One region of the Ralstonia flaminis genome, then DNA from elsewhere that is predicted to be linked to it. Evidence: predicted binding sites of a transcription regulator. Region 1 holds the regulator's gene; the other holds the start of a gene.
The links. The regulator FNR, encoded in region 1, switches genes on or off when oxygen is low (the NO sensors DNR and NnrR bind a similar motif). The targets are predictions, from matches to a motif close to TTGATNNNNATCAA.

Region 1 (16,221 bases):
CTTGGTTTCTTCTGCCTTGCGCTCGGCCGGCGTTTTCAGCACGCGGGCCGGGGCGCTCATCATTTCGCGGATAGCGCGGGCTTCGGCTTCGGCGGCTTCGCGGCGCTTGCGCGCGGCGTCTTCCTCAGCCTTGATCTTGTCTGCAGCCACGCGCGCCTCGTCGGCAGCCTTCTGCGCAGCTTCGCGCTCGGTCGCCAGGCGTGCAGCGTCTTCCTCGGCCTTGCGGCGCGGGGCTTCGTCTGCGGCTTCTGCCGCGGTGCGAGCAGCCACAGCTTCTTCTTCCGCCTTCTTGGCGGCGAGTTCTGCCTGACGCTTCTGCTCCGCTTCAGCGGCTTCCTGCCGGGCGCGGCGCTCGGCTTCCTCGCGCTCCATCGCTTCCTGGCGTGCCCTCAGCTCAGCTTCCTGGCGGGCCAGCTGTTCCGCCTGCTGGCGTTGCTCTTCCTCCCGGCGCGCAACTTCCTCGGCGTCCACCAACGGCGCTGCGGCTGCGGCCTCGTCTTCCGACTGGCCTGCGGTCGGCTCGTCACGCTTGACCAGCACGCGCTTCTTCTTGACTTCCACTTGCACGGTGCGCGTCTTGCCGGTGGCATCCGCTTGGCGGATTTCACTGGTTTCACGCTTGGTGATCGTGATCTTCTTGCGCGCGCCATCCTCGGCACTGCCGTGCGCTCGCTTGAGATAATCGAGCAGACGGGTCTTATCCGATTCGGTGATGACGTCTTCCGGCGTCGCCTTCTGCACGCCCGCAGCTTGCAATTGTTCCAGCAGCGCCGATGCGCTACGGTTCAATTCGCCTGCGAGTTGGGCAACTGTTGTGCTTGCCATTCAAACCCTTTCGATGCTTGGTTTTAGTGAGGATTGCGAGAAACGATCAATGGATCGATGTGGGTCTCGCTAACGTCACGAAAACCAGTGTTCACGCGCCTTCATGATCAGCGCCTTGGCCTGTTCTTCGTCAACGCCGGTCATTTCGACCAGTTCGTCCACGGCCAGCTCAGCCAAGTCGTCACGCGTCTGGATGTTCCCCTCGGCCAGCTTGCCGATCAGCTCCGGGGTCAGCCCCTCGAGGTCGCGCAGGTCTTGCGACACCTTCTCGACCTTTTCTTCCTTTGCCAACTCCATCGTCAACAACACGTCACGAGCGCGGTTACGCAGTTCATTGACGGTGTCTTCGTCAAACGCCTCGATCTCCAGCATTTCCTGCAGCGGCACATACGCCACTTCTTCGAGCGAGCTGAAGCCCTCTTCGATCAGGATGTCTGCAACTTCTTCGTCCACGTCCAGCTTCGCCATGAACAACTGGCGAACGACGGAGCTTTCTTCAGCTTGCTTCTGTGCGGACTCAGCCGGCGTCATGATGTTGATCTGCCAGCCAGTCAACTCCGAGGCCAGGCGCACGTTCTGGCCGCTACGACCGATGGCGACGGCGAGATTCTCATCGTCGACCACCACGTCCATGCTGTGCTTCTCTTCGTCCACGACGATGGATTGCACTTGCGCCGGTGCCAGCGCGCCGATCACGAACTGCGCCGGATCTTCCGACCACAGCACGATATCCACGGCTTCGCCGCCAACCTCGTTGCGCACCGCCGTCACACGCGTACCACGCACGCCGACGCAGGTGCCAATCGGGTCGATGCGCTTGTCGTGCGCCACAACCGCAATTTTCGCACGCACGCCCGGATCACGCGCAGCCGCCTTGATCTCCAGCAGGCCTTGTTCCATTTCCGGCACTTCGTTTTCGAAGAGCTTGATGAGGAACTCGGGGCACGTGCGCGAGAGCTCGATCTGCGGGCCGCGTGCAGTACGGTCGACGTTCAGGATGTACGCGCGAACACGATCGCCCGTGCGCAGGTTTTCCTTCGGGATCATCTGATCGCGTGCCAGCAGCGCTTCCACGCGACCAGATTCGACGATCAGACCCTTCTTGTCGGCACGCTTGATCGTGCCGGTCATGATCTTTTCGCCGCGATCGAGGTAGTCGTTCAGGATCTGCTCGCGCTCAGCATCACGGATGCGCTGCAGGATGACCTGCTTGGCAGCCTGCGCGCCAATGCGGCCGAACTCAACCGACTCAATCTGCTCTTCGATGAATTGGTCGACGTCGATGTCGGCGTCCTGCTCTTTGGCTTCGAACAGCAGAATCTGCTTATCCGGCTCTTGCAGCCCAGCGTCATCGGGAACAACCAGCCAGCGACGGAAGGTTTCGTGTTCGCCCGACTCACGGTCGATCGCCACGCGCACATCCACGTCTTCTTCAAAGCGCTTCTTGGTCGCCGAAGCCAATGCGGCTTCCAGCGCCCCGAACACCACATCCTTGTCGACGTTTTTTTCGCGCGCAAGCGCATCGACGAGCAACAGAACTTCGCGGCTCATTGCTTGTTCCCTTTGTTTCGATTTCCTTTGAAGTCCAGCACAGGCACCAGCCGGGCGCGGTCGAGTTCCGACAACGTGAATTCCAGCAGCGCAGGGCCGTCCTTTCCCTCAAACTCGAGGCCGACCCGTTCTTGGCCGGGCTCCCCCGTGGGAGCCTGAATGACCCCCGTGAAATTCTTCTGGCCGCCCACTGGCAAGCGCAGCGTCACCTTGGCCTCCAGGCCTGCGAAACGCGTGAAATCGGACAGCGTGCGCAGCGGACGATCCAGCCCAGGCGACGACACTTCCAACCGCTCGTAATTCACGTTTTCAACTTCGAAGACACGCGTGAGCTGATGACTTACCTTCTCACAATCTTCAATGACGATGCCATTCTCCGCCTGATCGATATACACGCGCAGCAATCCAGCTGGCGCGCGCTCCACTTCCACCAGCTCGTAGCCCATGGCGGCGAGGGTTTTCTCAATCAGATCAGTCAGATGCACGTTTTTCCTGAAGAACTTCCCGGTACTGCCAACCTGCCGAAGCAAAAAAAAATGGGCGCAACGCCCATATCATTCGCCCATCTTCTACAGGATGACTTTTGATTAGACTCATATTGTAATCCGTCTCTGGGCAAAACGCAAAAATTGCCCTGGACGCACCACAAAATCTGGCGCTGCGGCGGATACCGCACACAGCGCCACCAGACTCAACGCTTGCCGCCGCGATTACCACCGCCGCTGCGCGCCTTGCTTCCAGCCTTGTTGCCGCTCGGCACGCCACCACCCTTGCCCGGGCGCTTGTTGCCTGGCGCGCGGTTACCGTCACGCATCCCGCCACCTGCCCCCGCACCTACACCTGCACCGCCACGACCGTCCGGCCGGCCACCCATCCGGGTGCGCGCCGTCAACGTGGTCGGGCCGCCAACATTGATGTAGCCCATGGAGGTCTGCATCGGGTCCGGCTGACGTGGACTGGACTGGCGACGCGGCGCCGGCGTTGCACGATTGCCGTTCTCGACCCCCATGCCACGCGATTGGAAATTCGCCTCACCAGTAAAGCCTGAGGACATCGGCCCCATCAGCACCGGCACCTCGCGACGGCGGTTGCCCTGGCGATTATTCTGCTGGCCACCCGAGCTGGCCGCCGGCACCTTCATACCCAACGTGCCCATCAGCGTACGCACGTCTTCTGCCGACACCTCCTGCCAGCGTCCGCGCTTCAGGCCGCGCGGCAACACAAAGCTGCCATAACGCGTGCGGATCAGGCGCGACACGGTCAGGTTGACCGCCTCGAACATGCGACGCACTTCGCGGTTGCGACCCTCTGTCAGGGCGACGTGGTACCAGTGGTTGACCCCCTCGCCACCACCGTCGGCGCAGCGCAGGAAGTTGGCCTCACCGTCTTGTAACTGGATACCGTGGAGCAGCTTCTGGCGATCGGTTTCCGCAAGTTCGCCCAGCGTACGCACCGCATACTCACGCTCGACGCCATAACGCGGGTGCATGAAGCGGTTGGCGATGTCACCAGACGTCGTGAAGATCAGCAGGCCTTCGGTGTTGAAGTCTAGGCGGCCGACGGCGACCCACTTGCCGGTCTTCATGCGCGGTAGCGCATCAAACACGGTCGGACGGCCGTCCGGATCGGATTGGCTCACGATTTCGCCGGCCGGCTTGTGGTACAGCAGCACGCGCGGCGGCTTGTTGGGCAGCTTGCGCTGAATCAGCTTGCCGTTCACGCGCACCTGGTCGGTGGCAAGAATGCGCTGACCGATGTGCGCCGGCAGGCCGTTCACAGAGACACGGCCCTGCAGGATCAGGTCCTCCATGTCGCGGCGCGAGCCCAGGCCGGCATCCGCCAGGATCTTGTGCAGCTTGGGGGCGTCGTCCTCGGCGGTCAGTTCCCGCACCTTGCTCGGCTGTGATGCGCCACCAGCATCGGCTTCCGAGTCGTACGCCCCGGAAATCACATATTGGAAGACGTCGTCAGAACCTTTGCCGCCCTTGCCACCTTGCTTGCCTCGCCCCTGGTCACCTGTCTTGCCGTGTTGCGGCTTACCGTTACGGCTTTGACCCTTACCGCGGCCAGGATTGGCGCTCTTGCGGTCGGCATTTTCGGTGCGCTCGCCCGCCGGCTGGCCTTCGCCCTGGCGGCGACGGTTTTTGCCGAATCGGCCACGCGGACCACGTCGCTCGCCACGTTCGCCCTGGCCCTCCGCCGGAGCGACTTCGACTGCTGCCGCGGCTTCCATCACCACCGGTGCATCGCTGCCCGGGGTTTCCTTCGGCTTACGGGCGCGCGGGGCGCGGCTTTTGCGTGGTTGGGCAGGTTGGCCAGCATCGGCAGCCACCTCGCTCGCAGGCGCATCGCCCTCTGGGCGACCATCCTGTTGCTGGCGGCGCGACGCGACCAGGTTGCGCAAGCCCCTGCGCAGCCCTTTGCGGCGCGGCGCGGATGACTCAGCGCCATCGCCTGCGCCCTCTTGACGGGGTGCCGAAGCGTCGGCATCAGCCGGCATACGTGTATCCATGGAATCTGGCAGGGTGCTCACAACGTCTTTCAATTCAAGTGGTTCAGACCATGCGCCGACTGGGCGGCAAACATGGCTTACGAGTGTTCGTTCGCGGAAGCCGCTGACGGCTCAGCCACGGTCTTGTTTGGATCTCCCGATTCCGTTTCAACGGTTTCGGTTTCAGCTTCGGGTGCGCTCGACCCGCTCACCTGGACCTCGGCGGTGGCCTCGATCTCAGCGCGCACAACAGGCGCATCCGCTTTCGCCGCTTCGGCTACTAGCGGTTCAGTTCCGTCGGCAGAAGGCGCCTCAGTACGCTCGCCCTCCACACCCGCCGGTGCATCGTTGACCAGCGCAGTCAATTCCTGCACCGCGATCGCCCCGCCCTCAAACTCGATTGCGCCCTGCTCCAGCAGGCTTGCCTGCGCCTGGGCACGGGCATCTTCGAGCGGCGGCAGTTCATCCAGCGAGCGCAACCCGAGGTCGTCCAGAAACTGCTTGGTAGTGGCATACAGCGCCGGGCGGCCCGGCACATCGCGATGACCAATCACCTCGATCCAGCCCCGATCCTCAATCTGCTTGATCACCTGCGTGTTGACCGTAACGCCACGAATATCTTCAATGTCGCCGCGCGTGACCGGCTGGCGATACGCGATGATCGCCAGCGTTTCCATCACCGCACGCGAGTACTTGGGCGGCTTTTCCGGATGCAGGCGATCTAGATATACGCGCATCTCAGGGCGGCTCTGCAGGCGCCAGCCCGACGCCAACGCAACCAGTTCGACACCGCGGTTAAGCCAATCCTGGCGCAACTCTTCAAGCAGCACGCGGATGGTATCCGCAGAAACATCTTCGTCGAACAGCTTGCGCAAGTCATTGACTCGCAACGGGTCCTGCGCGCAGATCAGCGCGGTCTCGAGGACGATTTTCGCCTCTTGGGTATTCATTCGGTTGAGCGGCTCGTCATTACTCGCGTCCGGCGGGTCGCCGTCACGCTTGAGGTTTGTCGTCCCACCGCGACGCACGCGGTATGTCTGAATGCTGCTGCCCGCCCGGGCCCGGCGCGCAAGAACCGCACGGACTTGCGGCTTTGCACCGAAACGCAGTGGCTATGCCCGCAAAAAGGGCCGGAGGAGCGAGTTGATCCGGTGCCGGTCAGGCACCACAAGGGCAATTTCTTCCGCCGCCATGGGGACGGATACTGCACCGGACGGCTGCCAACGAAGACTGACACCCAGCCCGAATCGACTGTCCAGGGCGGCATTTCTGCGGCTTTTGCGCTGGATGGCGTCGCTTGGCGCCGCGCTTGGGATTGTTTATCTGCGCGGTGGGCGAGTCGAATTGTGTTTGATTGTAGGGCAATTTCCTGCGGTGCCGCAACCGGGAAGATGTCCTAGTGCTCCGCCCAGGGCCAAATGGCGATCTGCGGGTGATTCAAACAGCTACAGCACTAGGCAAAAACCATGTGCGTTGAGCATCTCCGGCAGCCATGCGGCGCATACGAGCCCCCACATGCCAAAGGCGGCAATGGCGGCGCCCGCCGCGCCACGCGCCCACTTCTGGCGAGACAGCCCCCGCAACCAGCCTGCCACCCCGGACATCATCAGCAGATTCGGCAACGTGCCCAGACCAAACGCCAGCATCACAACCGCCCCAGATGCCGCGTTGCCCGCCAACAACGCAACCGCCAGTGCCCCGTAAACCATGCCGCACGGTACCAGCCCCCATGCCAAACCCGTGACATAGCGCCGCACCAATGGCGGGCTGTGATGCAGGCTTCCACCCAGTTGTGCCCCCATTTTCGACAGCACGCCGGCAAGGTGGCCAAGCACACGTTCCACCCAAGGATTGCGCCATGTATCACCCGTGGTGCGCACAACCAGAAGTAGGCCGTAAGCGAGCAGCAAAGCGCTGGCGAATGCGAACAATCCGCGTTGAATCGGCAGCCACTGCTGGCGCCAAACCGTGGCACCGAGCGCCCCCATGATGGCCCCCAACGCCGCGTACATACTGATGCGCCCAGCGTGCATGACCACTTGCTCGAACGCCAGCCGGCGACGCGAAACGATCCGCACCGGCACCTGCCCGCGCTCAGCGGCCAACGCGATGCCGCTGCACATCGCCAGGCAATGGACACCACCGAGCAATGCGATCAGAAAAACGCTCACGAGCGCGGCAACATTCATCTTTTTGACGCTCTTTTGATATGGGCCAAAGTTATTGATTTGCTGACAGGAATTCCGTGCATTTCGCGCAATTCACGTTATCGGAACAATCCGATATCAGCATGGTCGCCGTTATAATAGGCCGCGGTTGCATCACAAGAATTTCTCATTTCACTTACTCGAAATTCACTCGCCCCCTGTGCTCACACGAATCGCACTCACCGACCAAGCTTCACGTTGTTCCACTTGCGTACTCGGCCAGATCTGTCTGCCAGTGGGCATGAATTCGGAAGACGTGCGCAAGATGGATGAGTTGGTTGCCGAGCGCATCCGCATCAAAAAAGGCCAGACGCTCTACGCCCTCGGTGAACCGCTCGAAGCCGTGTACGGCATCCGCTTCGGCACGCTCAAGACGCATCTCACGCTGGAAGACGGTCGCCACCAAATCACCGGCTTCCACCTGCCCGGCGAGATCGTCGGGCTCGATGGCATTGGCGACATGTGCCACGTGTCGGATGCCACCGCGCTGGAAGACACCGAAGTCTGCGTGGTGCGTTACGACCAACTGCAGCAGCTCTCGCGCCGGCTGCCCTCTCTGCAGCACCAGTTCTTGCGCATCATGAGCAAGGAGATCTCGCAGGATCACCAGATGCTGCTGACGCTCGGCTCGATGCGCGCCGAAGAACGCCTTGCTGCTTTCCTGCTGAACCTGTCCAAGCGCTCAGCCCAGCGTGGTTATTCGTCAACCGAGTTCGTGCTGCGCATGAGCCGCGAAGAACTGGGCAGCTATCTGGGCCTGAAGCTCGAAACCGTAAGCCGCCTGTTCTCACGCTTTGCTGAGGCCGGTCTCATCCAGATCCGCCAGCGCCACGTCAAGCTGATCGACATGGCTGGCCTGCGCCAAGTGATGAGCGGCCAAGCCAACTAGGCCGCCCCCTTGCAGGACATCCGCTCACACGAGCGGATGCTCATGCGCCTCCAGCTTGCCGATGCCCGGCGACACATACAGTGTGAGCGCACTGGACAATCCGCACAGCAACCAGAACACGAAGAACGACACCGTGTAAACCGCCTCGGCCGACACGGCGATCTGCTCTCCGAAGAAGCGCAGATCCGCCGGGTCAACCACCGCAAACACGACCAGCTCGGCCAGCGCCGCAGATAGAAACGCGGGCCAGAGAATCCACATCAGCAGGCGGCGTTTCATCGGACCTCCCCGTGGGCGGCATGGGCCGGCACGGAGACGGGCTTCTCGACGACCAGGCCGCGCCGTACGACGTTGTCATGAATGACGGGATCCGGATGCGACACGGCCAACCAGATGGTGACGCCGCACCCGATCATGGCGACGAAGGGGCCGGCCATCAGCAGCCACGGCCAAGGCTCGCGCCACCATGGCCGGGCCGGAGCGGAAGATTGCATTGCCTGCATCTGTGTCTCCTGTTCTAAAAACCGCGTCAGCGCGGCACGATGAAACTCGATGGCTCACGCAGCACAAGGCTGTCGCTGCCGCTGTCTGCCTGGATCACAAAACGGATCTTGTGCGAGCCGGCAGTCAGGTCATCCGCCGGACGACGCACGCGGATCGGCAAAAGGCGGTTGGCTGCAGGTGCCAGTTCAAGCGTGGTCGATTCACCGCGGCCACCCTGCACCTCCAGCTGTGGCAGTCCTTCAGCCGTGATGGTCACGCGCACGGGTTGCTCCGAGGCATTCATCAACTGCAGTCGATAGACGTTCTCGATCTTGCCGCCGTCCACCTCACGCGCCAGCGCACCACGATCGCGAATCACGTCCACCTTGAGCGGCTGGCGCATCGTCAGCGCAACGATGAAGCCCGTGATGAGCACCAGCATGATGCCGGCATAGATCAGCACACGCGGGCGTAGCAGATGGCGCCGTGCCTCCTTCGGGGTGAGCCGGTCGTGCATCGCACGCTCGGACGTGTAGCGGATCAGGCCCTGCGGGTAACGCATCTTGTCCATCACCTGATCGCATGCATCAATGCAGGCGCCGCAGCCAATGCACTCGTACTGCAGGCCCTGGCGAATGTCGATGCCGGTCGGGCACACCTGCACGCAAATGCTGCAGTCCACGCACGAACCGAGCCCTTGCGCCGCGAAGTCTGCGCTGCGCGAACGGCTACCGCGCGGCTCGCCGCGTTGCGTGTCGTAGGTGACGACGTAGGTATCGGGGTCGACCATCACGCTCTGGAAGCGGGCGTACGGGCACATGTAGAGGCACACCTGCTCACGCAGGAAACCGGCGTTGCCCCAGGTGGCGAACGCGTAGAACAACATCCAGAAGGTTTGCCACGGCCCGAGCGACAGCGTCCAAGTCTCCATGCCGAGATGGCGGATTGGCGTGAAGAAGCCGACGAAGGTGAAGCCCGTCCACAACGCGATCACCACCCAGGCCGAATGCTTGGCCAACTTGAGGCGCAGCTTGCGCAGGCTCCAGCGCTCACCGTCGAGGCGGATGCGAGCGAAGCGGTCGCCTTCGATATGCCGCTCGATCCACATGAAAATTTCCGTGTAGACCGTTTGCGGGCAGGCGTAGCCACAGAAGAGCCGCCCCGCCACCGCCGTGAACAGGAACAGCCCCAACGCCGACAGCACCAGCAGCACCGTCAGGTAGATCACGTCCTGCGGCCACAGCACCAGCCCGAACAGGTAGAACTTGCGCGCCCCCAGGTCGAACAACACCGCCTGGCGCCCGTTCCACTCAAACCACGGCAAACCGTAGAAGATGGCTTGCGTGGCCAGCACCATCCACACGCGCCAGCGTGCGAACGCCCCCGTCACGGAGCGCGGATAGATCTTGCGCCGGACTTCGTAGAGCGCCTGCTCGGTAGGCGTGTCGTCCGAGCCTGCCGTTGCAACGGCAGGTGTCATGGGGCGCCAGCCGGGTTCGTGTTCGCTCATTGCTGGGCGCTCGTGTTGTTGTTCGACAGCCCCCACACATAGGCCGCCAGCATGCGGATCTTCTCCGGAGACAGCAGGTTCTCGTGTGCCGGCATCGTGTTGTCGCGACCCTTGAGAATGGTCTCGACAATCGTTGCCTCGGAGCTGCCGTACAACCAGACGCGATCGGTCAGGTTGGGGGCGCCAAGCGCCTGATTGCCCTTGCCGGTGGCCATGTGGCACGCGGCGCAGACCGACTTGAAGGTCGACTCGCCACGTGACGCCTTGATCGGGTCATAGGTTAGGCCCGACAGTGAGCGCACGTAGTTGGCCACGTTGGCGGCCTGGTTGGCATCCACCACCGCTGCCAACGACGGCATGACGCCATGGCGGCCCTTGGTGATGGTGGTGAGGATCGTCTCCGGATCACCGCCATACAGCCAGTCGTTGTCGGTCAGGTTCGGGAAGCCCTTGGAGCCGCCCGCATCCGAGCCGTGGCATTGCGCGCAGTTGTTCAGGAACAAGCGCTGGCCGATTTCGTGTGCTTGCGGGTCGGTGGCGATCTGCTTGATGTCCATACCGGCGTAGCGCTCGTAGAGCGGGCGCACCTTGGCATCAGCTGCAGCACGCTGCGAGGCCAGCTCGCCGCGCGTGGAGAAACCCAGCACACCACCATATGCACCCAGCCCCGGATACAGGACGAGGTATGACAAGGCGAAGATGCACGACAGCAAGAACATCCACATCCACCAGCGCGGCAACGGATTGTTCAGCTCGCGCAGGTCACCGTCCCACACGTGGCCGGTGTCGTCGCCGGCTTGCTGCCCGGGCGCGATCGTGATCTTGCGTTGCGAGAACAGCAGCCAAATGCACCAGGCGATACCCACCAGGGCAATCGCCGAGATGTAGTACCCCCAGAACTCGGAAATGAAGTCGCTCATGATCTTGTGTCCTTATTGATGTGGGCGCGACGCGTCTGCGCGTGCGCCGGCGACCTCGGCTTCATCGGGCAGCAGAAACGGCAGCATGGCCGATTCCGCGTTGGCGGCAGCGCGATGCGCCGAGAACGCCCACCAGCTGATCCCCACGAACAGCACCAGGAAGACCGCAGTGGCAATTGCACTCAGCATGGCCATGGCTCACTCCTTGGTAGCGACGGTGGCGGGCGACGCGGCAGGTGCCGCAGCCACATCGCGCACATTACGCAGCTCTACGCCCAGGCCCTGCAGAAAGGCCACCACGGCGTCTTCTTCGGTCTTGCCGGCAAGCTGCTCACGCGCGCCGGCAATCTGTGCATCCGTATAGGGCACGCCAAGCTGGCGCAGCACGTGCATCTTCTTTTCGATGTCGCTGCTGTCGAGCGGCGTCTTGGCAAGCCATGCGTAGGCCGGCATGTTCGATTCCGGCACCACCTCACGCGGATCGCGCAGGTGGATGCGGTGCCAGTCATCCGAATAGCGCTGACCCACGCGCGCCAGGTCCGGCCCCGTACGCTTGGAACCCCACAGGAACGGGTGATCGAACACCGATTCGCCAGCCAGCGAGTAATGGCCATAGCGCTCGGTTTCGGCACGCAGCGTACGCACTTGCTGCGAGTGACAGCCGACGCAGCCTTCGCGGATATAAATGTCGCGCCCGGCCAGCCGCAGCGGCGAATACGGCGCGATGCCCTTGACCGGCTCGGTGGTGGAGTGCTGGAAGAACAGCGGCACGATCTGCACCAGCCCGGCGATGCTGACGACGACCAGCGTCATCACGATCAGCAAGCCGATGTTCTTTTCCAGCGTCTCGTGCGAGAAGAAGCTCTTTTGTTGGTTGCTCATGTTCGTCTCCTCACTGTGCCGCGACCAGCGGGGCCTGGGCCGGTTGAGGGATCGGCGCATCCACCGCCTTGCTGCCCTGGATGGTCTTGAACACGTTGAATGCCATCAGCAGCATCCCGCTCAGGAAGCACAGGCCACCCAGCAGGCGGATGATGTAGAACGGGTACGTCGCCTTCACTGCTTCGACAAAGCTATAGGTGAGCGTGCCGTCAGCCTCGGTGGCACGCCACATCAGGCCCTGCATGACGCCGGCGACCCACATGGCGGCGATATAGAGCACCACGCCGATGGTGGCGATCCAGAAGTGCACCTCGATCAGCCGCGTGCTGTACATCTTCTGCTGCCCGAACAGGCGCGGGATCATGTAGTACATCGAGCCGATGGTGATCATGGCCACCCAACCCAGCGCGCCGGAGTGCACGTGGCCGATGGTCCAGTCGGTGTAGTGCGACAGCGCGTTGACGGTCTTGATGGACATCATCGAGCCCTCGAACGTCGCCATGCCGTAGAACGACAGCGCCACCACCAGGAACTTCAGGATCGGATCGGTGCGCAGTTTGTGCCACGCGCCCGACAGGGTCATGATCCCGTTGATCATGCCGCCCCACGACGGCGCCAGCAGAATGAGCGAGAACACCATACCCAGCGACTGCGCCCAGTCCGGCAGTGCGGTGTATTGCAGATGGTGCGGGCCCGCCCACATGTAGGTGAAGTTCAGCGCCCAGAAGTGAACGATCGACAGACGGTACGAATAGATCGGACGCTCCGCTTGCTTGGGCACGAAGTAGTACATCATCCCCAGGAAGCTGGTGGTCAGGAAGAAGCCCACGGCGTTATGGCCGTACCACCACTGCACCATCGCATCCTGCACACCTGCATAGGCCGAGTACGACTTCCACATCGTCACCGGCAATTCAGCGTTGTTGACGATGTGCAGCAGCGCAATGGTGACGATGTAAGCGCCGAAGAACCAGTTGGCCACGTAGATGTGGCGGGTCTTGCGCTTGATGATGGTGCCGAAAAACACGACGGCGTAGACCACCCACACCAGCGTGATGAGGATGTCGATCGGCCACTCCAGCTCGGCGTATTCCTTCGAGCTGGTGTAGCCCAGCGGCAGCGTAATGACCGCCGCCACGATCACCGCCTGCCAGCCCCAGAACGTAAAGGCCGCCAGCGCGTCGGAGAACAAGCGCACCTGGCAGGTACGCTGCACGATGTAGTACGACGTGGCGAACAGCGCGCTACCGCCAAACGCAAAGATAACCGCGTTGGTATGCAACGGACGCAACCGGCCATACGTCAGCCAGGGCACCCCAAAATTCAGTTGCGGCCAGATCAACTGGGCCGCGATCAGCGCACCGACCGCCATACCAACGATGCCCCAGACGATCGTCATGATCGAGAACTGGCGGACAACGCGGTAGTTGAAGGTCTGGGTGTGCTGCAACGCGCTGGACGATTCCATGCTTGCTCCCCGAGTGTGTTGGTTTGATGCGGTCATGTTAAGAATCGAGCGACCTTTGGGTCTTGACGTGCATCAAGGCACCCCGGCCAATGTGGTTAAGCTGCTCAGTCGCGCGGCCTTGTGTTGCGCACAGGCGTATCCGGGTCCAGCAAAATCGACTCAGCAGGTGTCTTCAGATCGTCGTACTGGCCCGAGCCGACGGCCCACCACAACACACCGACAATCGCTACCACCAGCATCAGCGACAGCGGAATCAGCAGGAACAGCGTTTCCATGCGGCCTCCTAGGCCACGTGCCGCGGGGCACGCGATAGACGCCACGCGTTGAGCGCGACCAGCAACGACGACACCGACATGCCGATGCCCGCCGCCAAAGGCGACAGCCACCCCAGCGTGGCGAGCGGGATGCTGATCGCGTTGTAAGCAAAGGCCCAACCGAGGTTCTGGCGCACCACACGCAACGTGCGGCGGCCGATGTATACGGCCTCGCTGATGGCGGACAGGCGAGGCTCGGTGAGGATTGCGTCGGCGCCTGCCTGTGCAAGCGGCGCACCGGTGCCAATAGCGATCGAGACCTGCGCCTGCGCAAGCAAGGGCGCATCGTTGATGCCATCGCCGACGGCCAGTACACGTGCCCTGCGCGCCTGCAGCTGCTGCACATAGGTGCGCTTGTCCTCGGGGCTGGCGCCGCCGACTGCGTGATCGATCCCCAATCGGTTGGCCCACCAGCGCACCGTCTCCGGCGCGTCACCGGACACCAGGTGCAAACACAAGCCTTGCTCGCGCAAAGCCCCCAGGCAGGCAGGCGCATCGGCGCGCGGGGTATCCGCCAGGGTGAAGCGCGCGAGGGGTTGTCCGTCGCGGCCAAGCCAGACCACGGTACATGCCGCGTCGGGCGGCACTTCTTCCATCGGCGCTTCGTAGCCGTAGCGGATGGCCTTGACTGATTGATTCGCGTACTGCGTCGCGGCGAACAGCTGTGTGCCCAAGCGCAGCGACTGTTCACCAACCACCGCATGCACCCCATGCCCCGGCACGTTGGTGGCGCACTCCACAGCGGGCAATGTCAATGCATCGGGCGCGGCAGCACGCAGCGACTGCGCGATCGGATGGTTCTCCGATTGCTCCATCGCACAGGCCATCGCGAGGCAGGATTCGGCATCGACATCGCCAAAGGTTTCGATGCTCAGCAAGCGCAGACGCCCTTCGGTGAGCGTGCCGGTCTTGTCGAGCAGCACGTCGGTCACCGCAGCCAGACTTTCGATGGCGTGACCGCGCGTGACCAGCACGCCGCGCCTTGCCAACGCGCCGCTGGCCGCTGCCAGTGCGGACGGTGTGGCAAGTGACAGCGCACATGGGCAGCTCACCACCAGCACCGCGACCGTGACGGCAAACATACGGGTGGGATCGATCCACCACCACGCAATCGCCGTCAGCACCGCCCAACCAAGCAGCACCGCCACAAAGCGGCCGGCAACGTGATCGGCCAGTTCAGCCATGCGAGGCTTGTCGGTCAGCGCACGATCCAGCAGTTCGACGATGGCCGCCAGACGCGTCTGCGTGCCCACACGGCTCACGCGCACACGGATGGCGCTGGCCACGTTATAGCTGCCGGCAAGCACGGCCGAGCCGATATCGCGCTGGCGCGGCACACTCTCACCGGAGAGCAGCGATTCATCGATCTCGGTGGTGCCGCGCTCGATCACGCCGTCAGCGGGGAGCACCTCGCCTGCACGCACTTCCACACAATCGCCCACACACAGCGTGGCAACGGGAATGGTTTGCAACGTGCCGGACGCCGCATCCATACGGCGACACGTGGCAGGCAATTGGCGCACCAGGGCCTCTGCGCCGGATGCGGCACGCTGCCGCGCGCGCAGTTCCAGATACCGCGCCGCCAACAGAAACGCGACGAACATCGTCACAGAATCGAAATACGTCTCGCCATGGCCGCGCACCGTGGCGAACACACTCGCGACGAACGCTGCGCCAATGCCCAGCGCCACCGGCACATCCATGCCGACATGTGCGTGCCGTACCTGACGCCACGCGCTGCGGAAGATCGGAGCAGCAGAGATCAGTACCACCGGCACGGTCAGCAACAGGCTCGCCCACTGCATCAGGCGGGTCTGGTCGACGGGGATGTCGCTACCGTGCAAGTACACCGGCCACGCGTACATCATCACCTGCATCATCCCGAGCATGGCAATACCGAGCCGGATCAGCAGGCTGCGGCGCTCGCGCGCCTCTGCCGTACGGCGGGCCGAAGGCTGATCGGGCCAGGCCTCGTAGCCCACGTCAGCAATGGCTGCAAACACAGCTGACAGGCGCACGGCACCCGGCTCGCAGACGAGGCGAGCGCGCTCGGTAGCGTAGTTGACGGTGGTTTCGCGGATGCCGACAACGCGCGAAAGCGCGCGCTCGATCAGCCAGACGCATGCGGCACAGCGCATGCCGGTGATCGCCAGCGAGACCTCCTCTGCACCATCCGCACGGGCGCGCACAAAGCGCTCGCGCATGACGGGTAGATCGTATGTCGCCCACACAGCTTCGGCCTCAGCGCGCTTATCGCCGTCCAGCGGGCGGGCAAAGGCAATCGGGCCATCATAGATATGGCCCATGCCGGAGGCGTGCAGCGTCTGCGCAATCGCCTGGCAACCGGCACAGCAAAACGTTTGGGATTGGTCGGCGATGTTGCCGTGCAGCGCGTTCGCTGCATCAAGCGACGAACCGCAGTGGTAGCAGGTGGTTTGTGACGACGCTGCCTCACTTGCCTGATGTGGCGAAGCCGCGCCGCGGGCAGCGGCGGAAAGCGTTGGGGCGTAGGTCGTCGTCATTATGTGGCCATGCTAGCCACACGCCGCCAACCGCCCATTGATGTGCGTCAAGAGCCGTCACCGTGGCTGAACACGCGGCTAAGCGCCGTGCAAGGCACACGTGGTCGCACTGCCCTGTCGCAAAATATTCCGCGTCCTATAGTGTTAGCTGGACCAGGC
Region 2 (16,221 bases), on a different contig from region 1:
AGGCCAGTGGCCCGTCCAGCACGCCTCCTTCGATCTGGCCGCGGTCGGCCATCTTGCACAACGCCGCTGCGTCGAGCGTGGCGGGCATGTGCGGGTTCACGGTTTCGACTGCCGCCAGGATCGCCACGCGCGGCCGCGCCACGCCAATCGCATGGGCCAGATCGATGGCGTTGCGGATGATGTCGGCCTTCTGATCCAAGGTCGGTGCAATGTTGATAGCGGCATCCGTCACGATAAACGGGCGTGGATACGCTGGTGTCTGCATGACGAAGCAATGGCTGATCCGACGCTTGGTGCGCAGCCCGGCTTCAGCGCGCACCACGGCCGCCATCAGCTCATCCGTATGCAGGCTGCCTTTCATGAGCGCCTCGGCCTTGCCCAGCGCCACAAGCTCCACCGCGCGGGTGGCCGCGGCGCTGCTGTGTGGCACGTCTTCGATTTCCAGGCCGCTCAGGTCAAGCCCGGCTTCAGCGGCGACGCGCATCAACTTGGCGCGCGGTGCGACCAGGCACGGCACGATGAGCCCTTCAGCGCGGGCATCCAGCGCGGCGGACAGGCTCAGCGCATCGCACGGGTGGACGACCGCCATGCGGATCGCCCCCAGGGGCCGCACGTGATCAAGCAGCCGATGGATGCCGTTGCCGCCGGTGGTGATGCGTACATCGGGCAGCGTTGTACGTGGGCGCTCGATCCGCTCGGTAGGCGCGATGACCTCGGCTTCTCCGGTAACGGCGATGACGCCACTGTCGTTGGTACAGGTGCACGCCAGCTTGAGCCGCTTGCTCCGCTCTTCCTTGCTGGTGACCGTCACGCGGATGGTCAACGTATCGCCAATACGCACCGGCGCGTGAAACTGCAATGTCTGCCCAAGATAGACCGTACCGGGCCCAGGCAGGCGCGTTCCGAGCACGGCGGAAATCAACGCGCCGCCCAGCATGCCGTGGGCAATCACACCATGAAAGCGCGTGTAGGCCGCAAACTCGGGGTCCAAGTGCTGCGGGTTGACATCGCCCGACAGCACGGCAAAGAGCTGGATGTCCTCCGCTGTCAGCGTGCGCTGGATGGCGGCCGTTTCACCAACGGCGATTTCGTCAAAGGTGCGATTGCGCACCACGCTCAGATCGCCGCCCGGCAGCGATGCCGGCGGCGCCGGCAGGTGGTCGGGGCCCATGTGTGCTCCTCAGGAAGCCGTGCGAAGTTGACCGTTGCCCATGCTGCGCGCAGGTGCCGTGCCTGGCAACACTACTGCCGAGCGAATGAACGCATCGGCCGGCGCCCCCAACGAAGACAGCATGCCCTGCAGCACCGTATGTACCGGCATGGCATTCCCGGCCGCGCTCAGTGCCTGCACAGAGGCCTGCTGCCACGCCATCATGGCGCGCTGGTAGTCCGTTGCAAAGCTCGCTTGATTGGCGATCGCTGTTTGCATCACGCCCTGAACCACATTCATTGCGCGTTGGTTGGCCTGCCAGAAAGCGTTGGGGAGCAGCGTTGCCCATGCGTTCCAGTCTTCAACGCCTTGCAGCTCGGTCAGCGCAGATTCTGTACGTCCTACGTCTTCAGCCAGCAATTCTGCACCCAGTTCATACCAGCGCTGCCGCGCCGTCTTGAGCAGGCCCAGTGTTTGCAGCCCGAGTGCGACTTGCGCCTTGAAGAGCGCGAGAGGAAGGTTGGCAGGTGTATCCATGTTGGCTCCTTAAGCCATCTGGCTGATGGTTTTACGAAAGCGCGTCAATGATGCGACAAACAGCACGGCACCGATTGCACCGATGGCCAGACACTGCGGCCATACGACGGACAATCCTGCGCCCCGATAAAGAATCGCTTGTGACGCCGATACAAAATGCGTGGTCGGCGCGGCCAGCATGATGTCCTGCACGAGTGCTGGCATGCTCTCGCGCGGGGTGGTACCGCCCGAGAGCAACTGCAGCGGCAGCAGCACCAGAACCAGCAGCATGCCGAACTGCGGCATGGACCGCGCCACCGTCGCAAGGAAGATACCCATCGAGGTGGTGGCAAACAGGTGCAGCGTCGCCACCAGCATGAACAGCAGGATCGAACCTTCGATGGGCACATGCAGCGCGCCTTGCACCACGCACACCAGTGCCATCAGCGCGGCCAGCACCACCACTAGCCCCATCGACCACACCTTGGCCGTCATGATCTCGAACGGCGTGACGGGCATCACCAGCAGGTGTTCGATGGTGCCGTGCTCCCGCTCCCGGATGAGCGCGGCGCCGGTCAGGATGATCGACAGCATGGTCACGTTGTTGATGATCTCCATCAGCGAGCCGAACCACGTCTGTTCCAGGTTGGGGTTGAAGCGCGTGCGCAGCACCAGGTCAACCGGCGCGGCCGGTGCCGCACGGTGGCGCTGCAGGAACTCGCTCACCTCGCCCGAGACGATCTGCTGGATGTAGCCGTTTCCGGTAAAGGCCTGGCTCATGCGGGTGGCGTCAATGTTGAGCTGGATGGCCGGCGCGCGCCCCGCCAGCACGTCGCGCTGGAAGTTGGGCGGGATGTCGAGCACAAAGGTGTAGCGGCCGCTATCCATCCCGGCGTCCATCTCGGTAAGTGGAATCAGCGCGGGCGTGCGGAAATGCGGCGGATAGAACGCCGAGACAATGCGTGCCGACAACGGCGAGCTGTCCTCATCCACGATGGCAATCGAGGCGTTGTGCAGGCTCTCCGGCATGGCGGTAGCTGCCACGTAGATCGATAGCGTGAAAGTGTAGGCAATCAGCACCAGCATCATTGGGTCGCGCACCAGGCTCCACAGCTCTTTCACACCAAGGCGGAAGATGTTGCGCAAGCGGGCCGCCCGGCGATCGGTCGGATGGTCTGACATGGCGCGCCCCTACCGATCCTGCTTGCGCAGCATCAACAGCGTGGCCGCCAGGATGACCGGCACCGCCGCCAGCAGCGGCCAGAAGGCGCTGCCCAATGCGCTCACATCCAGCGCCTTGCTGAACACGCCGCGGCTGATGGTCAGGAAGTGGGTGGCCGGATACACGCGCCCGATCATGGCCCCCACGCCCTCCAGCGACGACACGGGGTTGAGCAAACCCGCAAACTGCACACACGGGATGATCGTGCCGATCATGGTGACGAACATGGCGGCAATCTGGCTTTGCGTGAACGTGGACGCAAACAACCCGAAACCCGTCGAGCACGTCACGAAGATCAGCGCACCCAGCGCGAGCGTCGCAAAGCTGCCCTTGATCGGCACACCGAACACCGTCACCGCCAGCAACGCCAGCAGCAAGAAGTTCAGCATCGCCAGCACGATGTACGGCGCCTGCTTGCCCAGCACGAATTCCGCACGGGTGACCGGCGTCACGTAGAAATTGATGATGGAGCCCAGTTCCTTTTCGCGCACCACCGACAACGCCGCCAGCATGGCGGGAATCATCATCAGCAGCATCGGAATCACGGCGGGCACCATGGCGGGCAGGCTTCTCACGTCGGGGTTGTAACGATAGCGCGTCTCAATCGTGCTGGGCATCGCGAGCCGCATCCCCAGCCGGTGCACGGCGGCGTCTGCCAGCCAGAGTTGGTGGATGGCCTGCACATAGCCGCGTACGGTTTCTGCACGGGTGGGCATGGCGCCGTCCACCCAGGCGCCGATCTGTACGGCCGCGCCGCGCTCCACATCGTGCGCAAAACCCGGGGGAATCTCAATCGCCAGCGACAGCTCGCCGTTGCGCATGCGGCGGTCCAACTCAGCGTAGTCGCGAATCGGGGGTTTTTCGATGAAATACCGCGAGCCGGCCAGGTTGAGCGTGTAATCGCGGGAAATTGCGGTCTGGTCGCGGTCGAGCACCGCGTAGGTGAGGTTCTCCACATCCAGGCTGATGCCGTATCCGATGATGAACATCAGGATGGCCGTGCCCAGCAAAGCCAGCGTGGCGCGTACCGGGTCGCGGCGCAATTCCAGCGCCTCGCGTTGCGAGTAGCTCAAGGCACGCGCGAGGCTGAAGTGACGGCGTGTAGACGTGCCGGTTGATGCGGTGGTTGTTGCTACGGGTGCGGGTGCGGCAATCTCGGCGGCGCCGGGAGCCGCATCGGACACCGTTTCAGACGCCTCCCGCAGATAGGCGATGAATGCCTGCTCCAGCGTCTGCGTGCCGCGCCTACGTACCAGCGCGGCGGGCGCATCGCTCACCAGCACGCGGCCGGCATGCATGAGCGAGATGCGGTCACAGCGCTCGGCCTCGTTCATGAAGTGCGTGGAGATGAAGATGGTCACCCGGTCTTGCCGGGCCAGGTCGACCATCAGGCGCCAGAACATGTCACGCGCGACCGGGTCGACACCGGAGGTCGGTTCATCCAGGATCAGCAGTTCCGGCTTGTGCACCATCGCCACGGCCAGCGACAGGCGCTGCCGCATGCCCAGCGGCAAGCGCTCGGGCAAGCTGTCGGCCACGTCCTGGAGCCCGAAGCGGGCGAGCATCTCTGCCGCGCGCGGCTGCACCTCGGGTTCGGGCAGTTGGAACAGGCGCGCATGCAGCACGAGGTTCTGGCGCACGGTCAACTCACCGTACAACGAGAACGCCTGCGACATGTAGCCCACGCGCCGTCGCGTATCGATGTCCTTGGGGTTGACCGGATGGCCAAACAACCAGGCCTGGCCCTCGCTGGCGGGCAGCAGGCCGGTGAGCATCTTCATGGTGGTCGACTTGCCGCAGCCGTTGGAGCCGAGAAAACCGAAGATCTCACCGCGGCGTATGCGGAAGTCGACGTGGTCGACCGCCACAAAGTCGCCAAAGCGCATGGTCAGTCCGCCCGCCTGCACGGCCACATCGTCTTCCGCACCAGCCACCAGCGGTGGCACCACCACGGCTTGGTGCCCCTGCCGGCGCGCTGGCGGCAGCAGCGCTATGAACGCCGCCTCCAGCGAATCGGTGCTCGTGCGGCTGCGCAGTGCTGCCGGCGTGCCGGTGGCAAGCACCTGCCCTGCGTCCATGGCGACCAGCCAGTCAAAGCGTTCAGCCTCTTCCATGTACGCGGTGGCCACAACCACGCTCATGCCCGGGCGCCCGGCCCGAATGCTTGCAATCAAGTCCCAGAATTGGCTGCGCGAGAGCGGGTCAACACCCGTGGTCGGCTCATCGAGAATCAGCAGATCCGGGTCATGGATCAGCGCGCAGCACAGCGCCAGCTTCTGCTTCATGCCGCCCGACAACTTACCCGCCGGCCGCGAAAGGAATGGCCGAAGGCCGGTGCTGGCTGTGAGCGCATCGATACGTCGGCGGCGCTCCGCTGCGTTGTGACCGAACAGGCGGCCGAAGAACTGCAGGTTCTCTTCAACCGACAGCGTGGGGTACAAGTTGCGCCCCAAGCCTTGCGGCATATAGGCGATGCGCGGGCCGACCACGGCACGTGCGCGGCGGTCGGCCATGTCACTGCCCAGCACATGCACCGCGCCATCCTGCAGGGCCCGTGCACCCGCCACCAACGACAGCAGGCTCGACTTGCCCACACCGTCGGGCCCGATCAGGCCCACCATGCAACCAGCCGGCAGGTCAAGCGTGATGCCATCCAGCGCCAGCGTCTTGCGGTAACGCAGGCTCACGCCGGCCAGACTGACTACGAATGGACCAAGCGGCGGCCCAAGCTGGGCATCGTGCTGGGTGAGCGGATTGGCGAACGGGGTCACTGCGGAACCTTGATCGCCAGGTTGACCGGCCATTCGGCTTGCGCATCGAGCTTGAGCCACGCCATGCCGGGCAGACCCGTCTTCACCAGCTTGAGGTGCTTGCGCAGCAGATCACGATCAATCTGCGCCTTGACACGGAACATCAGCTTCTGGCGCTCGGAGGCGGTTTCCACAGTCTTGGGTGTGAACTGTGCGGTACTGGCCACGAACGATACGCGGGCCGGAATCACGTACTGCGGCGCGGCGTCGAGCACGATGCGCACCTCGCTGCCCATGGCAATGCGTCCAGCGTCCGTTTCTGGCACGAAGAAGGTCATGTAGACGTCGGACAGATCCACCAGGTTGAGCAACCGCCCGCCACCGGCCAGCACCTCACCAGGCTGGGCGATGCGGTATTGCACGCGGGCGTCACGCGGGGCAGCCAGGGCGCTGTCGTCAATATCCGCTTTTACGCGCGACACCGTCGCGTCTGCGGCCTTGACCGTGGCATTGGCGCCGGCCACCTGCGTGCGGGCTGCGGCCACAGCGGCCTGCGCCGCTTCCGCTTGCGCGCGGGCCGCCACCAGTGCGGCCTTGGCGCCACGCACACGGGCGCGGTCGTCATCCAGCTCCTGCATGGACGACGCCCCTTCGCGCGACAGCGTTTCAGAACGCGCCAACCTGCGCTGTGCAGCATCCAGGTCGCTTTCGCGCAGGGCGACCTGTGCCAGGGCCGCCTGCCGGTCTGCCTCGCGCACGGCCACCTGGGCTTGTGCACTGGCCACGGCGGAGACGGACTGCTGCTGCCGCGCCTGGGCCTCGTCGCGCTGGGCCTCCAGCGTCTGCACCTGCATGTGCGCCAGCGGCTGACCGGCGTTCACGAAGTCGCCCTCATCCACCAGAATGTCCTGCACGCGGCCGGGCAGTTTGGTGGCCACGTCGATCTCGGTGGCTTCAATGCGGCCGTTACCGCTGGCAAAGCCCTTGCCGGGGCCGTCCTGCCGCAAGGCCTTCCACGCAAACGCACCACCGGCAATCACCAGGGCGGCAGCGAGCAATGCAATCCATCGTTGTTGGGGCGTTGTTGTCATGGTGTTGTTTCTCCTGATGCGCGCGGGGGCGGCGTCAGGCTCAGATGGGTTTGGGTATCGGATGCGGATTCGACGGCCTGCGTACCGCCGCCCAGCGCCGCGTACAGCCCTACGCGGCTGGAGAGCAGCGCGCGGCGCACCTGCACCAGTTGCTGCTGCGCGGCCAGCAGATCGCGCTGTGCGTCGAGCACCTCCAGAAATGCCGAGGCCCCCGCATCGAAGCGCAGTTGCGACAGCCGTGCGCGCTCGGTCTGCGCTGCCAGCGTGGCCTGCGCGATGTCGAGCTGTTCGGCCAGCCACTTGCGCGCGGACAACGCATCAGACACATCGCGAAACGCGCTTTGTACGGTCTTCTCGTAGCCCGCGACGGCAAGATCACGGCGGGCTTGCGCCAGGTCCAGGTTGCTGCGCAGCTTGCCGCCTTCGAACAGCGGGAGGGTCACGCTCGGCGCAAAAACCCAGGCACGCGTGCCGGGTGCAAACAGGTTGCCCAGTTCTGGGCTGACCGTGCCGTAGGCGCCCGTCAATGCCACGCGCGGGAAGAATGCCGCGCGTGCCGCGCCGATGCTGGCGTGCGCAGCACGCAGCCGGTGCTCTGCGGCAGCGATGTCCGGGCGTTGCGTTAGAAGATCAGAGGGCAGCCCTGCACGCAACTCCACCAGCATCCGGTGCTCATCGAGTGGCTCTGCTACCGGTGGCAGGTCGATGGGCTTACCCACGAGAAGCGTCAGGCCATGCGCCTGCGCATCGCGCGCTTGCTGCAGTTGCGTGAGCAGTGCCTGCGCCTGGGTCAGCAGAGTCTCGACTTGCGTCTGGTTCAACCGCGATGTCGCCCCCACTGCCACGCGGCGCGAGAAGATGCGCAGGGTCTCGGTGCGGCTGTCCACGGTCTGCTGTGCCAGCGCGATGCGCTCATCCAGCTCACGCAGGACCAGATAGCTGTCAGCCACCTGCGCGATCAGCCCGAGTGCGACTGCACGGCGCGCCGCATCAGACGCCACGTAGCTTTCCAGCGCGGCGTCATTGAGATTGCGCACGCGCCCCCAGAAATCGATCTCCCAACTTGAGACACCGGCGCCCACCTGGTACTGGCTCACGCGCATGGGCATGCCGAAGGGGCTCAGGTCAGCCGGAATGCTCAGGCGGTTGATGCCAGCCTGCGCGTTGAGGTGCGGAAACGTTTCCGCGCGCTGGATGCCGAACGCCGCGCGTGCCTCTTCCACGCGCAGCACCGCGGTCCGCAAGTCGCGGTTGTTCTCCAGCGCCTGGGCAATCAACGCCTGCAGACGCGTATCCGTAAAGTAGGCTTGCCAGCCGACGGCAGCGGCGGACAGACCATCACGGTCATCGTTGGCGTCATAGTGCTGGGCCACGGGCAGCGCCGGGGCTTCGTATGGCGGCGCCATCGAGATGCAGCCCGACAACGCCAGTACGGCTGTGGCTGAGGCCATTGCGGCAAGGGCGGCCATATGCGTGCCGGCGTACCAGCCGTACGCCGTGGTCTTATCCTGCTCACGCATTTATTTCTCCAGCACGTAGATGCCAGGCGCATCGCCCAACGGCGGCAGGCCCGGAGCCCCCATCTTCGGCGGCTTGACCGGTGTGGGGGCAGATGCATGCGTGGTCAGCCACGCATGCCATGCCGGCCACCATGAACCGTCCGTGGTTGGGGCCGACGCCAGCCAGTCATCCGGCGCCAGCGAAACCCCGCCCGCGTGACGTGTCTGCATCTGGAAGCGCCGATGCGAATTTGCCGGTGGGCTGACAATGCCGGCATTGTGGCCGCCGCTGGTCAGCACGAATGTCAGCTCCGCCTCGGTCAAGTGATGCAGCTTGTAGACCGAGCGCCATGGCGCGACATGATCGGTCAGCGTGCCCACCACGAAGATCGGCAGGTCCAGATCGTTCAGGATCACCGGCTTGCCGTTGACGGGGTAGCGGCCCTCGCTCAGGTCGTCGTTCAGGAACAGGCGCCGCAGGTACTGGCTATGCATGCGCGCGGGCATGCGCGTGGCATCGGCGTTCCAGGCCATCAGGTCGTTCATGGGCGCGCGATCACCCAGCAGGTATTCGCCCACCACGCGTGACCACAGCAAGTCATACGACCGCAGCATCTGGAAGGCGCCAGCCATCTGGCTTGCACGCAGATAGCCGGTCTGCGCCATCTGCGCCTCAAGCAGACTGACCTGAGCTTCGTCAATGAAGAGCCCCAGCTCACCCGGTTCGCAAAAGTCCGTCTGCGCGGCAAAGAGCGTCATGGACGCCAGCCGCGCATCGCCATCGCGCGCCATGGCCGCCGCTGCAATGGCCAGCAGTGTGCCGCCCAGGCAGTAGCCCGTGGCGTGCACGCGCTGATTCGGCACGATGGCGTTGACCGCATCGAGCGCGGCGAAGACGCCGAGCTTGAGGTAGTCATCCATGTCGAGATCGCGGTCGGCCTCGTCAGGGTTCTTCCACGAGATGCAGAACACAGTATGGCCCTGCTCCACCAGATAGCGAATCAGCGAGTTCTGCGGGGACAGATCCAGGATGTAGTACTTCATGATCCACGCCGGCACGATCAGGATGGGCTCGGCCTGGACCTTGGGCCTGACAGACGGGTTGGGCGCGTACTGGATCAACTCCATCAGGCGATTGCGCAGCACGACCTTGCCGGGCGTCACCGCCACGTCGCGCCCCACCACAAAGCGTTCGGTGCCGGCGGCCGGCGCACCGCTCATGGCACGTTCCAGATCGTCAAGCGCGTTGAGCGCGCCCCGCACGAGATTGGCGCCGTGCTGCTCAAAGGTTTGACGCAGGACGACGGGGTTCGTCGCCAGTTGGTTGCCCGGCGACATCATGTCGAGCCACTGCCGTGCGGCAAAGGCCACCACGTCTTCATGGTGCTGGGCGACACCCCACACGCCGCGTGTTGTCGCCTCCCACCATTGCTCAGTCAGCAGGAAGGTTTGGTGCAGCACGTTGAACGGCCACAGGCGCCACTCATCGGCCTGGAAACGACGGTCTTGTGCCGGCGGCAGAACGCAAAGACTCGCCTGTTGAGGGCCAGCCGCCATGCAGTTCTGGATGTAGCGCCCGAGCTGCTCGGCCTGGGTCAGTGCCAGGCGGCACAGATCGAGCCGCTTGCCGGGCGACACCGCCAAGTGCAGTGCCCAATCGAGCAACGCCAGTTGCATCGATACCAGTGACAACGAACCCGACGTACGTGCAAGTGCAGCGTGAAACGGTGGATCAATCAACTCGGCAGCTGGGGAAGACGGCACGGGGGCGGTGCGCATGGTCGGGGCGTTAAACGTTTGCAAATATGCAATCCATTAGATGCCAGCTGCCGCAGCATGAACTTGATGCATCTCAAACCGAGACAAGAGTGCCGACTCTAGACGCCCTTCACAGAAATGACACGCAGCCTTTGCAAGGCATCACAACGGCGGCGGCGGGGCGCCCCGATACAGTGCAAAGTCGTGCCGTTTGTCTTGCGCGGTGACGCGAATCGAATCGCCGTCGTCAAAAAACAGCGCTGTCGGCACGGTGCGGTTGATGCTGAAGCCGGTATCCGCCGCCAGCCCGGCGAATTGCGACTCCAGCTCAGCACTCAGCCACTCACCAATGCGTCGGCACACCTGTTCCCGACCGGGGTGGCCCAGTGCGCAGTAGACGCGGGACGCATCGGCAGGAAAATGAATCGCCAGCGCGCACAACATCGAATTGCCATGTGCACCGAGCCAGGGCCATTTGGCTTCAACGTTGTAGCCTCCGCAATCCGAGCGCGTCGCACGAATCAACGCGCTCCAAGGCAAGGTTGCTGCCACCGTTGCCTCAAGCTCCCACAGCGTGGCCGCAAATACTTCATCGGGCTGTTTTTCCAACATGGTTTCCCCCACTGGGGCGTATTCCCACCCCTTCTTGTCTTGACCCATGCTACGACGCCAGACCCAAGGCGCGGCTGACGATAGTCAAATGGGCACGCTCCCGCGCCCTCTGTGCATGGCGCCCGTACCATCGACCAGCTCAGTCGAGCCCGTACCGGCGCACGTACCAGGTCTTCATCAGATGGGTGAGCAAGGCATAAACGACAACAATCGCCACCAGGCAGGGCCAGTAGGCAACTGGCAAAGGCACAAAGCCAAACAGCGTGCCCAACGGTGTCAGCGGCATGGCAACCCCAACACAGGCAATGGCGACACTGGTTGCGATCAGAGCCGTACTTGCACGGCTTTCCACAAAGGGCACCTTGGCGGTCCGGATGATGTGGATGATGAGCGTCTGGGTCAGTAGTGATTCGACAAACCACCCCGATTGGAAAAGTTGCGGATTGCCCCAAGCATGAAACACCCCCAGCATCAGGGCGTACGTTGCAAAGTCGAACACCGAACTGACAGGCCCGATGTACAGCATGAACTTCAGGATGTGGCCGATCTCCCACCGACGCGGCCGCACAAGGTAGTCCTCATCCACGTTGTCAGTCGGTATGGCGGTTTGCGAGAAGTCGTACAGCAAGTTGTTCAGCAGCACCTGGACCGGCGCCATCGGCAGAAACGGCAGAAACAGGCTGGCGCCCAGCACACTGAACACGTTGCCGAAGTTCGAGCTGGCACCCATCTTGATGTACTTGACGATGTTGCCGAAGACCTTGCGCCCCTCCGTCACACCCTCGCCCAGCACAGCCAGGCTTTTCTCCAGCAGGATGATGTCGGCGGATTCCTTGGCGATGTCCACGGCACTGTCCACCGAGATACCGACATCGGCCGTCTTGAGCGCCGGCCCGTCGTTGATGCCATCCCCCATGAAGCCGACAACATGCCCCTTGCGGTGCAGCGCCTCGACAATCGCCGCCTTCTGTGCGGGCGACACCTTGGCGAACACCGAGGCGCGCTCCGCCATCTCGGCCATCTGATCCGGCGACATGGCGGACAGCTCCGTGCCCAGTACAACGGGATCGACATCCAGACCGACCTCTCGGCAGATCTTGCGCGCAACGATGGTGTTGTCACCGGTCAAGATCTTGACGGTAACTCCGCTGGCCTTGAGTGCGGAGAGGGCTTCGGCAGCGGTCTCCCGCGGCGGGTCAAGAAACGCGATGAAGCCGAGCAATATCAGGTCCGACTCATCCGCCACGGCGTACTGGGACTGTTGCTGCGGTAACGCCTTGTACGCCACCGCCACCGCACGGAAACCATCGCTATTCAAGTCCTCCGCCATGCGCTTGGCGTGTTCCAGATGCCCTGACTCCAGCGGACCGACCTCGTCGCCGCTGACGTAGCGCGTGCTGACGCCCAGCACCTCTTCCACCGCACCCTTGCAGATCAGAACGTGGCTGCCATCGCTCCGCTCCAGAACCACCGACAGGCGTCGCCGCTCGAAGTCGAATGGCAGTTCGTCAATCTTGCGAAAGCGCGCGTGGACGTCCAGCCGCTGCTCCAGCTCAACGTGCTTGAGCACCGAGATATCCAGCAGGTTCTTCAGGCCAGACTGGTAGAAGCTGTTCAGGAACGCATACTCCAGCACCTGATCGGACTCCTCGCCACGCAAGTCCAGGTGATGTTTGAGAATGATGCGGTCTTGGGTGAGCGTGCCTGTCTTGTCGGTACACAAGACATCCATGGCACCAAAGTTCTGGATAGCGTTGAGCCGCTTGACGATGACCTTCTTGCGCGACATGGCGATCGCGCCCTTGGCAAGGTTCACCGTCACGATCATCGGCAGCATCTCGGGCGTCAGGCCCACTGCAACAGCCACAGCAAACAAGAGCGCCTCAAACCAGTTGCCTTTGGTCAACCCGTTGATAAGGAAGACGGTTGGCGCCATCACCAGGATCAACGTCAGCATGAGCCAGGTAAAGCGCGTGATGCCACGGTCGAAGCTGGTCTGCACACGCTGTGCGGCAATCAGGTCTGCCACGCTCCCGAAGGCGGTCTGCTGACCGGTCGCCAGCACGACGCCTGTGCCAAATCCGCTGACAATCGCGCTGCCCATGAAGCACAGGTTGGGCAGATCGAAGTCTGCGTCGACCATCCCGCCATACTGCTCGGCGTGCCGTTCTTGCGGCATCGCTTCGCCGGTCAAGGCGGACTGGTTGACGAACAAGTCCTTCGCACTGAGCAACCGCAGGTCCGCCGGCACCAGGTCGCCAGCAGCGAGTTGCACGATGTCACCCGGCACCAACTGTTCAATGGGAATCTCTTCGTTGCACTCTGTTCCATCGCCGCCCATACGGCGGGCAGCCGCGGTGGTATGAACCATGCGCCGCAACGCCTCTGCGGCCCGGTTCGAGCGATGCTCCTGCAGAAACCCCAGCGTCACGCTCAGCACCACCATCCCCGCAATCAGGACAGCCGCCCGAATGTCGCCAAGCGCGGCCGAGATACCCGCCAGTGAAATCAGCAGTACGTTGAGCGGATTGAGTGAGCGATTTGCCAGCTCGGCAAGTACGGATGCATGGTGCCCGTCGGCCACCCGGTTCAGACCGTACTCGCGAAGGCGCGCGGCGGCCTCTTGCTGCGTCAGGCCTTGCGGTCGTGTCTCCAGGCTATCGAGCACATCCTGCGGTTGCATTGCCGCCCATGCCGATGGGCTCGTGCGGGCCGAATGCGGTTGCATCGCCTTTGGAATTGCCCTCCAGGATGGCCGCCCGCGCATCGTTCACTGCCCTTGCTGGCAAGTGGGTGCCTCAGGCGAGCACACAGCCACATGCTCGATTGGGGCCAGAGATACCGCCGCGTGCATCCGCGCATAGGCTGAGGAGTACTCCAACTCGCCCGAGGCCTGAGCGTGAATGGTAAAGAGCGGCTGCCCCGCCTGAACCTGATCGTGCAGCCTTGCGTGCATTTCTACGCCGGCCACTTGGCGCACCGGCGCCCCGGCAAGCTTGGCGATACGGGCGAGGTGCCGGTTGTCGATCTCGGTCACGATGCCATCGTGTTCGGCAACAACATCGCGACGAAAAATCGCTTCGCCCGGTACGCGCAGCCCGCCTTGCGCTTCGCAGATCTCCTCGAACTTGCGCCACGCAGCACCACTGTCAAGCAAGCTCGTCGCCAATTGAAGCCCCTCGCCCTGCGCTGCCGCCTCACAGAACTCCAGCAGTACCGCAGCCAGCAGCAACGACCGTTCCCGCAAATCAAACGGTGCCGTTGGCGAGCGCTGCAGCACGGCCAGAACGTCTCGCGCTTCAAGTGCCGGGCCAATGCCACGGCCGACGGGTTGAGAGCCGTCGGTACGCACGATCATGACGCGCACACCAAACGCTCGCGCCACGCGCTCCAGCAGCATGCGCAAACGCTCCAGATCCTGCAGGCGGCGCACTTTGGCTGTCGGCCCAACCGGCACGTCGATCAACACGTGGGTCGACCCAGCCGCGATCTTCTTTGACAGGATGGAGGCCACCAGCTGGGCATCGCTGTCCACATCCAGCGCCCGCTCCACGCGGATCAGCACATCATCTGCGGGGCTCAGGCTCAACGCACCGCCCCAGGCTAATGAAGCCCCCACCCGATCAACCACGCGCCGCAGCTCCGTGGCGCTCAACGCCACGCGGGTGAGGGTTTCCATTGTGTCGGCCGTGCCGGCGGGTGAGGTGATCGCGCGTGAAGACGTCTTGGGCAGCAAAAGCCCCGCCGCTGCTGCAATCGCCACCACGATCGGGCTGGTACGGTTGCCGGGCAGGCCGCCCACGCAATGCTTGTCCGCCACGACGGCGCGATCCCATTTGAGACGCTCACCCGTATCGACCATCGCTTGCGTCAGGTCGATGGTCTCTTTGATGCTCATACGCTCGCCGCCGCAAGCGCTCAGGAATGCTGCGATATGGACATCGGCATAGCGCTCCTTGGCGATATCGCTCACGACGCTTGCCAGTTGGTGCGTATCCAGATGCGCCCCATAGATCTTGGCCCGCACCGCTCGCAACGACTCCAGCGCGGGAGCATGGCTGACGGTAACGGCATCGCCCGGCCTAGCCATCAGCGACTCGACGGCGCTGACGGACAGGCTGACCTCGTGCATCTCCAGCAAGCCTGAACCAACCAGATTGAGTGTCGCTATCAAGGACCGCTGGCCAATCCGTACATCCACCCGGGCCTGTGCGGTGAACCCTTCCGACCGGCAGATCGCACAGTCCGGATGCATGTAGATGACATGCTCCTGCCAGGTGTCGATGCCCAGGGGCTTGAAGATCAACCGATCTGGCAGCACCGTTACCTCAGGCGGAACAAGCATGGCGACGGCTCCCGATCCGCTTAGAGGCCAAAGCGGAAGTGGCCACTATGCAGGGTGATCTGCTTGGACCCGGTCATCTCAAACATGGCCCGGGCAACGGCCTCGATATCGTTGCGGTGCCCCGAGAAGGCCTGCACGAGATCTTCTGAACGGCACGACCGGGCACCAAAGTGGTCTTCGAGTGCTTCTGCCGTAATGGCATAGGTAGCGTTATTGCCATCCACCGAGGCGCCGCACAGCAACGTTGGGCCCGCCGCACAGTAGGTTGGCTCGCAAGCCAGGAATTCGATCTGTTTCATAAGGCATCTCTCACGGGGTGGGGGTCTTGGCATCGTCAGCGTAGGAACCCAGCCCTTACCACGCAAGGCGCCGCGTCGCGGTGGGCAGAGGTAGATCAAACATGTGCGAGATCGCCGCGGCGATGGGCTCCGTCAGCTCGATGCGGTTCGTGGGGTGGGCGATGGTGTCGCAGGTGACCACGTCGGCCGCTACGGCGCTCAGCTCGCTGTAGGCATCGGCGGAAAACACGGCATGCACTGCCACGCATACGGGGCGCGGCAATCCTGCCCTGCGCAACTGGTTGGCCGCTGCGATCATGGTGCGGCCGGTGGAGATGATGTCGTCAAGCAGTACAGGCGTGCGCTCCGTCTGCAAATCGGATCGGACAGCCGACACCTCCACACTCCAGGCGCTGTGGCGCGTCTTGTTCAGGACAGTCCAGGGCGCATTGCAGAGGTTGGCCACGTGCTCGACCCACTGGCGGCTTTCTTCATCGGGCCCTACCAACAGCGGGTTGGTTACGTGGGCCTGCAACCAGGCAGCCACTGCCGGTGCAGCCTGCACTGTCACCGCAGGCACCGCATAGATGTCCGACAGGTTTGGAATGCGATGCAAGTGAGGATCGACCGCAACCATCCAGTCGAAGTAGCGTGTCAGCAGCTCAGCAAAATGCTGCGCTGCGCAGATCTCCCCCGGCTGGAAGATGGCGTCTTGCCGCATGTAGGCCAAATACGGCGCGACCAGTCCAACGCGGCGCGCCCCACCCTGGTGGGCCGCAATGGCAAGCCATAGGAGCGCCAGCACTTTCTCGTCCGGCCGATCCAGCGTACAGACGACCACCACTTCAGCATCGCTCACGGGCGTTTGCAGCCTCACGTGGGACTCACCATCGGGAAAGCGCTTGAGTTCGGCGTGTCCAATTTCGGCGGCCAGCGGCACGGCCAGCCTGCCGGCCGCCGCCTGGTTACCGGGCAAGGCCAGTACCACACGCCTGGGCGT

Region 2: the regulator FNR is predicted to act here: its motif matches at 10,071-10,084, upstream of R2N11_RS17465 (PHA/PHB synthase family protein).

What each region holds. Positions count from the first base shown of each region.
Region 1 is NZ_CATZLL010000004.1:268,604-284,824, forward strand. It holds gene infB (translation initiation factor IF-2) at 1-825, opposite strand, end outside; gene nusA (transcription termination factor NusA) at 901-2,376, opposite strand; gene rimP (ribosome maturation factor RimP) at 2,373-2,861, opposite strand; gene R2N11_RS08150 (pseudouridine synthase) at 3,068-4,876, opposite strand; gene scpB (SMC-Scp complex subunit ScpB) at 4,966-5,817, opposite strand; gene R2N11_RS08160 (sulfite exporter TauE/SafE family protein) at 6,313-7,056, opposite strand; gene fnr (fumarate/nitrate reduction transcriptional regulator Fnr) at 7,235-7,963, shown strand; gene R2N11_RS08170 (hypothetical protein) at 7,988-8,242, opposite strand; gene R2N11_RS08175 (FixH family protein) at 8,239-8,466, opposite strand; gene ccoG (cytochrome c oxidase accessory protein CcoG) at 8,493-9,956, opposite strand; gene ccoP (cytochrome-c oxidase, cbb3-type subunit III) at 9,953-10,876, opposite strand; gene R2N11_RS08190 (cbb3-type cytochrome oxidase subunit 3) at 10,889-11,071, opposite strand; gene ccoO (cytochrome-c oxidase, cbb3-type subunit II) at 11,075-11,758, opposite strand; gene ccoN (cytochrome-c oxidase, cbb3-type subunit I) at 11,769-13,226, opposite strand; gene ccoS (cbb3-type cytochrome oxidase assembly protein CcoS) at 13,331-13,501, opposite strand; gene R2N11_RS08210 (heavy metal translocating P-type ATPase) at 13,510-16,062, opposite strand.
Region 2 is NZ_CATZLL010000011.1:111,064-127,284, reverse strand. It holds gene R2N11_RS17495 (bifunctional enoyl-CoA hydratase/phosphate acetyltransferase) at 1-1,171, opposite strand, end outside; gene R2N11_RS17490 (hypothetical protein) at 1,181-1,687, opposite strand; gene R2N11_RS17485 (ABC transporter permease) at 1,697-2,848, opposite strand; gene rbbA (ribosome-associated ATPase/putative transporter RbbA) at 2,858-5,692, opposite strand; gene R2N11_RS17475 (HlyD family secretion protein) at 5,656-6,729, opposite strand; gene R2N11_RS17470 (efflux transporter outer membrane subunit) at 6,726-8,198, opposite strand; gene R2N11_RS17465 (PHA/PHB synthase family protein) at 8,250-10,007, opposite strand; gene R2N11_RS17460 (hypothetical protein) at 10,149-10,646, opposite strand; gene mgtA (magnesium-translocating P-type ATPase) at 10,738-13,365, opposite strand; gene R2N11_RS17450 (thymidine phosphorylase family protein) at 13,369-14,943, opposite strand; gene R2N11_RS17445 (DUF1488 family protein) at 14,964-15,242, opposite strand; gene R2N11_RS17440 (ribose-phosphate pyrophosphokinase) at 15,298-16,221, opposite strand, start outside.